Regions from separate parts of the Sphingomonas sp. CV7422 genome, predicted to be linked through region 2. Evidence: predicted binding sites of a transcription regulator. Region 2 holds the regulator's gene; the other holds the start of a gene.
The links. The regulator LexA, encoded in region 2, represses DNA repair genes until DNA is damaged. The targets are predictions, from matches to a motif close to GTTCCNCNCTTGTTCT.

Region 1 (3,813 bases), 510 kb from region 2:
TGCCGACCCCGGTCTCGGCATCGCCGGCGAGGATCGCGCGCTGCACCGGCGCCGCGCCACGCCAGCGGGGCAACAGCGACCCGTGCACGTTGAGGCAACCGTGGCGCGGCGCCGCCAGCACCGGCTTGGGCAGGATGAGGCCATAAGCGGCGACCACCGCGACATCGGCGTCGAGCGCGGCGAAGGCCGCCTGTTCGGCCGGGTCGCGCAGGCTGACCGGATGCCGCACCGCAATCCCCAGCGCCTCGGCGCGCTGCTGGACCGGCGAGGCGACCGTATCGCGCCCGCGTCGCCCGCCGGGACGCGGCGGCTGGCTGTAGGCCGCGACGACGTCGTGCCCGGCCGCCACCAGCGCGTCGAGCGTCGGCACCGCGAAGCCGGGAGTTCCCATGAAGATGATCCGCATGGCCCCGTCTTCAACGCGCTGGCGGGCGGCCGCGCAACCCCCTATCTGTTCTGTATGGCCTCTCCCGAAATCGAAGCCCTCACCCAGGCGCTGGCGCGGCTGCCCGGCCTCGGCCCGCGGTCGGCGCGGCGCGCGGTGCTCCACCTGCTCAAGAAGCGCGAGGCGGCGCTCGGGCCGTTGCGCGCCGCGCTGGAGGCGGTGGACGAGCGGCTGGAGACCTGCGCGACCTGCGGCAACGTCGATACCGCCAATCCGTGCGCGATCTGCGCCGATCCCCGCCGCGACGCACGCGCGCTCTGCGTCGTCGAGGAGGTCGCCGATCTCTGGGCGCTCGAACGTTCGCGGCTGTTTCCCGGCCGCTTCCATGTGCTCGGCGGCCGGCTGTCGGCGCTCGAAGGCGTACGGCCGGAGGATCTCGCGATCGACGCGCTGGTCGCCCGGATCGGCGCGGGCGGCATCGACGAGGTCGTGCTGGCGATGAACGCGACGCTCGAGGGGCAGACCACCGCCCATTATCTCGCCGACCGGATCGAGCAATTCCCGGTCCGCGTCACCCAGCTCGCGCACGGCCTGCCGGTCGGCGGCGAGCTCGACTATCTCGACGAGGGCACGCTGGCGCAGGCGCTGCGCGCGCGGCGTCCGGTGGCCTGAACAGCGCCGCGACAGCGCGCGCGCACGCCAATCTTGACGTGCCCCCGCCGCCCACCTAGCTCGACGCCATGGCAGTCCTCCCTATCGTCGAAGTACCCGATCCGCGCCTGCGCCTGATCTCCAAGCCGGTCGAGGCGGTGACCGCCGACACGCGCGCGTTCGTCGCGGACCTGATCGATACGATGTACGCCGCCAACGGCATCGGCCTCGCCGCGATCCAGGTCGGTGTCGACAGCCGCATCCTGGTCATCGATCTGCAGGACGAGAAGGACGCGGACGACAAGCCGATCAAGGCGCCACACGCCTATATCAACCCGGAAATCCTGTCGGTGAGCGACGAGACGAGCAGCTATAACGAGGGCTGTCTGTCGATCCCCGAACAATATGCCGATGTCGCGCGTCCGGCGAGCTGCCGCGTCCGCTGGCTCGACGAGCAGGGGGAGAGCCATGAGGAAGAGCTCACCGGCCTCCTCTCGACCTGCATGCAGCATGAGATCGACCACCTCAACGGCGTGTTGTTCATCGATCATATCAGCCGGCTGAAGCGCGACATGGTGATGAAGAAGCTGGCGAAGATGCGCCGCTGACGCACGAGGCCGGACGGGGCGGGGCCGTCCCGCCGCGGCGATCGTCGGCGCGTCACGGCGCGCTCCGGCCAACAAAGTTCTGTCTTCCTCCCGACGTTCGATCTATGTTCTTTCCGTATTGTTGTTTGTTGGTCACGCCGCCCGGGTTCGCGTCGGGAGGTGACCGTCGGGGAGAGACATGGACTTGACCACGCTCATCATCGCGATCCTCGCGCTTGCCGCCGGCCTGCTGGTCGGCTGGCTGCTCGCCAACCGCAAGGCGGCGACGCTCGCCGCCGATCTCGCGGTGGCGCAGAGCCGGGCGGCGGACCTCGATCTCGTCAGCCGCACCCGCGACGCGGTCGAGCGCGAGCGCAACGAAGCGATGCGCGAACTGGCCGCGCTGCGCGCGCAGGCGGACGATCGCGCCGCGACCCTCGATGCGCTGCGCGACGAGCTCGCCGCGGTGCGCGCCGACCGCGATGCCGCCCGCACCGGGCTGGCCACCACGCGTGCGCAGATCGAGGCGTTCGAGGCGCGGCTCGTCGACATGCGTGACGCCAAGGAGCAGATGGCGGCGCAGTTCAACGATCTCGCCAACAAGGCGCTGACCGATGCGCAGAAGGCGTTCCTCGACCGCGCCGAGGCGCGCTTCCGCCAGTCCGAGGAACTTGCCGGCAACAACCTCAAATCCCTGCTCCAGCCGGTCAACGAACGCCTCGCCCGCTACGAGGAGGGCGTCGCCAAGGTCGAGGCCGAGCGCCGCGACGCCTTCGGCGATCTTAAGGGCCAGATCGAGCAGATGCGGCTCGGCCAGGAGCGCGTGTCGGGCGAGGCGGCCAAGCTGGTCAATGCGTTGCGCAACGCCCCCAAGGCCCGCGGCCGCTGGGGCGAGCAGCAGCTGCGCAACGTGCTCGAGACCTGCGGCCTTGCCGAACATACCGATTTCGCGATGGAGGTCAGCGTCGCCGACGGCGAGGGCGGCCGGTTGCGCCCCGACGCCATCGTCCGCGTCCCCGGCGGCAAGTCGCTGATCATCGATGCCAAGGTCTCGCTCAACGCCTATCAGGATGCGTTCGGCGCGGTCGACGAGGGGGAGCGCCACATCGGCCTGACCGCGCATGCCGCATCGATGCGGGCGCATATCAATGGCCTGTCCGCCAAGGCCTATTGGGCGCAGTTCGACGATACGCCCGAATATGTCGTGATGTTCGTCCCCGGCGAGCATTTCCTCTCCGCCGCGCTCGAACATGATGCGGGGCTGTGGGACTATGCCTTCGACAAAAGGGTGCTGCTGGCGACGCCGACCAATCTCATCGCGATCGCGCGGACGGTGGCGGCGGTCTGGCGGCAGGAGAAACTGGCGACCGAGGCGCGGGCGATCGGCGCGCTCGGCAAGGAGTTGTACGACCGGCTTGCCAAGGCGGGCGAGGATCTCCGCAAGGTCGGCGGTGGCCTGACGACCGCGGTCAACAACTACAACAATTTCGTTTCGAGCTTCGAAAGCCGGGCGCTGGTCTCGGCGCGCAAGTTCCGCGACCTCAACATCGAGCCGGGCGCGCGGGAGATTGGCGTCGCGGAACCCGTCGAGGCGCTGGCGCGCTACGGCGAGGAAGCGCTGCGCCTCCCCGATGCGGCGGAATAGAGGAGCGGGTGATGAAGGCCATGTACGACGGCGATGTCATCATGGATCAGGACGGCCGGTTGTCCGGCATGGTCGCGGGTGACGTGATCGTGCGGCCGGGCTGCACCGTGCGGATCAGCGGGATGGTCGGCGGCGACGTCTATGTCGAAGCGGGCGCCTCCGCGCGGATCAGCGGCATGGTCTCCGGCCGGATCGTCAACCGCGGCGGCGCGATTCGCGTCACCGGCATGGTCGGTGGCTAGACTGATCGGCAAGACGTTGATTTGGCGGCGGCCGAATACAGGGCGGGTGTCCTACCGGCGGCCATCGTGATAGCCGAATGGCTCTTTCTCACCGGTGCAGGTATCAAAGCGATCGGGCTCGATCGTTTCGATTAAGGTGTTCGACTTGTCCATGTCGTCCCAGGATGGAACTCCTGGACAGGTCTTGATGCCGTCCGGAGCGGCTCGATGGTCCCTGCCGCTGCGTGATCTCGCCCCCGGCGGGGACGACGCCATTCAGGCCCGATCGCCGTGGCCGTGCTGCGCCAGCACCTCATAGGCCAT
Region 2 (3,813 bases):
AGGCGCTCGCCGCGATCCGCGACGGCGCGGCCAAGAAGGGCGACGTGCTCGCGGTCGCGCGGATCGCCGGGATCATGGCCGCCAAGCGCACCGCCGAGCTGATCCCGCTCTGCCATCCGCTGCCGCTGACCCGCGTCACGCTCGACCTGACGATCGACGCGGGCGGCATCACCGCCACCGCGCTGACCGCGACCGACGGCAAGACCGGGGTGGAGATGGAGGCGCTCACCGCCGTCTCGGTGGCGCTGCTCACCGTCTATGACATGGCCAAGGCGATCGACCGGGCGATGGTGATCTCCGGCATCCGTCTGCTCGAAAAGGCCGGCGGCGCGTCCGGCGACTGGCGCGCCTGAGGCGATGACGCTGCTGCCGATCGCCGAGGCGCAGGCGCGTCTGTTCACCGCCGCGCCGCGCGTCGCCGAGGAGACGGTGCCGCTCGCGCAGGCCGCGGGGCGCTGGCTCGCCGACGACGTCGTTGCGCAGCGCACGCAGCCCGCGCACGACCTCTCCGCGATGGACGGCTATGCGATCCGCTTCGTCGACCTGCCCGGCCCGTGGACGCTGATCGGCGAGAGCGCGGCCGGGCGGCCGTTCGACGGCACGATCCAGCCCGGCGAGACCGTCCGCATCTTCACCGGCGCGGTGATGCCCGCCGGCGCCGATACGGTGATGATCCAGGAAGAGGTGGACGCGCAGGGCGCCGCGATCCGACTCACCGGCGAAGGGCCGGCGCATCCGGGCCGCAACACCCGCCGCCGCGGCCTCGACTTCACCGCCGGCGACACGCTGGTGCGCAGCGGCGAGCGGCTGACCCCGGCGCGGATCGCCGTCGCCGCGACCGGCGGCGTCGGTGCGCTGTGCGTCCACCGCCGCGTCCGTGTCGCGATCTGCGCGACCGGGGACGAACTGGTCGATCCCGGCCAGCCCGCCTCGCCCGATGCCTTACCCGAATCGAACCGCGCGATGCTCGCCGCGATGCTTGCCGATCTGCCGGTCGAGCTGATCGACCTCGGCATCCTGCCCGACGATCTGGCGACGCTGCGGGACGCCTTCGCGCGGGTCGACGCCGATCTGCTGGTCACCACCGGCGGCGCATCGGTCGGCGATCACGATCTCGTCCGGCCGGCGCTCGAGGCCGCGGGCGGCCAGATCGATTTCTGGCGGATCGCGCTGCGGCCCGGCAAGCCGATGATGGCGGGGCGACGCGGCGCGATGCAGGTGCTCGGCCTGCCGGGCAATCCGGTGTCCGCCTTCGTCACCGCGATCCTGTTCGTCAAACCGGTGATCGCGCATCTCGCGGGCGCCGCCGACCCGCTGCCGCGCGCGACGCTGGCGCTGCTCGGCGAGGACCTGCCCGCCAATGGCGCGCGCACCGACTATCTGCGTGCCGAGATACGCGACGGCCGCGCTTATGCCTCGACGATCCAGGACAGTTCGATGCTGCTGACGCTGGCCCGGTCGCAGGCGCTGATCATCCGCCCGGCCGGCGCCGCGGCGGCACGGGCGGGCGACTCGGCAGATATCCTCGTCATCGCTTGACGGACGCCATCCTGTTCCCTAGAAGTTCCGCGTCTGTTCTGACGGGGAAGGATCGCCCATGCTCACGCGCAAGCAGCACGAGCTCGTATGCTTCATCAACGATCGGCTGGAGGAAACCGGCATCTCGCCCTCGTTCGAGGAGATGAAGGAGGCGCTCGACCTCAAGTCGAAGTCGGGCGTGCATCGTCTGATCAGCGCGCTTGAGGAACGGCATTTCATCCGCCGCCTGCCCAACCGGGCGCGCGCGCTCGAAGTGCTGCGCATGCCGGAACGGTCGGAGCGCAAGCCCGCCGCGTCGACGGCGCCGGCCGCACCGCCGCCCGCCAAGACCAACGTCCGCGCCGCACCGGCGCCCGCCAATGACGTGATCGAGATCCCGCTGCACGGCCGGATCGCCGCCGGCCTGCCGATCGAGGCGTTCGAGGGCAGCTCGACGCTCGCCGTCCCCGCCGCCCTGCTCGGCAGCGGCGAACATTATGCGCTCGAAGTATCCGGCGACTCGATGGTCGAAGCCGGCATCCTCGATGGCGATTATGCGCTGATCCGTCGTACCGAGGTCGCCCGCGACGGGGAGATCGTCGTCGCGCTGATCGACGACAGCGAAGCGACGCTCAAATATTTCCGCCGCGAGGGCGCGATGGTCCGGCTCGATCCAGCCAATCGCGCCTACGAAGCGCAGCGCTACGTCCCCTCGCATGTCCGCGTGCAGGGCAAATTGTCGGGCATCCTGCGCCGCTACGACTGAGCCGGGCGATCCGCCAAGGATGGCGGTCGCCGGGCTGTAGCACCGTGCGCACCCGTCGGCTTTCCAGGTCGATCGCGACGCCGCCGGTGCGGCGCAGGAGCGGTGCATCGAGCCGCAGCCAGCGCGGGCGGCAGGATCGCGGCAGCCGCCGTTCGCTGACGACGATGTCCGCCGCATGGCAGGCGCCGATCAGCGCGGCACGATCGACCGGATAGGCGCTGCGCGTCGCGACGATCCGCCATGCGCGCTCTGTGCTCCCCAGCGTGACGATACAGGCATCCGCCGAGCAGCGCGCCGCCGCCTGACCGCTGAGCGGCAACGGCTCGCCGTCGATGCCACCATTTTCGGCGAGCATCGCCCGCGTGTAATCGCCGGCGCGCTCGCGGAGCAAGGCGAGCCGTCCGTCGACCCGTACCGCCATATGGCGGCCATCCCCCGTCACCAGCAGATCGGGGGCAGGCGCCTGCATCATCCACCAGCCGCCGAGCAGGATCGGCAGCAGCCCCCAGCGCCGCACCCGCGTCCGCCACAGCATCAGCCACAGTCCGCCGCCGACGATCAGCGCGAACGCCGCGGCCGACATCGCCGGCAACGCAATCCCCGATCCCGGCAGCGCGGCGACGCGGTGGGCGATCACCAGCAACAGCCGCAACGCGAGATCGGTCAGCCACCAGACCGGTGGGCCGAGGCCGACCGTATCGGCGAGCAACGCCGCCGCTTCGAGCGGCATGACGACGAAGGTGGTGAGCGGGATCGCGACGATATTCGCCGCCGCGCCGTACAGCCCCGCCTTGTGGAAGTGGAAGACCGCGATCGGCATCAGCGCCGCCTCGACCACGACGCCGGTGAGCAGCAACGCAGCGCCTTCGCGCAGGATACGGCGACGCCAGGGCTCGTCGCGCTGCCGGAACCAGCCGGCGACGCGCGGATGGTCGTGGAGCGTGACGATCGCCGCGATGGCGGTAAAGGACAATTGGAAGCTCGGCCCGGTCACCGCCTCGGGCCAGACCAGCATCACCGCGATGGCACCGCCGGCGACCAGCCGCAACGTCATCGCCTCCCGCCCCAGCACCAGAGCGGCGAGCACCAGTAGCGCGGCGACGCACGAGCGGATCGTCGGCACCTGACTGCCGGTCAGCCAGGTATAGCCGATCGCCGCCAGCGCCCCCGCCGCCGCCGCGACCAGCGGCAGCCGCCAGCGGATCGCCAGCCACGGCGACAGCGCGAGCAGCCGCAGGACGCACAGCATCGTCGCCCCCACCGCGGCGGTGATGTGCAAGCCGCTCACCGAGAGCAGATGCGCCAGCCCGGCGCGCCGCATCGCATCGGCATCGGCCACGGTGATCGCGCCCTCGTCGCCGGTGGCGAGCGCTGCGGCGATACCGCCGCGACTGCCCGGCAGGCGCGACAGGATATGGCTGGTCAGCCCCGCGCGCAGCCCCTCGCCCGCCGCGCTCCGGATCACCCGCACCGGCGCGAAGCCGCGCCCGGTCGCGCCGATCCCCGCAAACCAGGCGACGCGCGCGAAG

Region 1: rmuC (DNA recombination protein RmuC) is a predicted target of LexA. The motif match lies at 1,740-1,755, and genes of this name have one in related genera.

The regions. Positions count from the first base shown of each region.
Region 1 covers NZ_CP115900.1:1,976,508-1,980,320, reverse strand. The annotation lists gene fmt (methionyl-tRNA formyltransferase) at 1-406, opposite strand, end outside; gene recR (recombination mediator RecR) at 461-1,057, shown strand; gene def (peptide deformylase) at 1,126-1,644, shown strand; gene rmuC (DNA recombination protein RmuC) at 1,823-3,268, shown strand; gene PBN85_RS09610 (hypothetical protein) at 3,280-3,510, shown strand; gene PBN85_RS09605 (TrmH family RNA methyltransferase) at 3,766-3,813, opposite strand, start outside.
Region 2 covers NZ_CP115900.1:1,468,154-1,471,966, reverse strand. The annotation lists gene moaC (cyclic pyranopterin monophosphate synthase MoaC) at 1-353, shown strand, start outside; gene PBN85_RS07160 (molybdopterin molybdotransferase MoeA) at 358-1,539, shown strand; gene lexA (transcriptional repressor LexA) at 1,598-2,284, shown strand; partial or broken gene PBN85_RS07150 (ComEC/Rec2 family competence protein) at 2,292-3,813, opposite strand, start outside.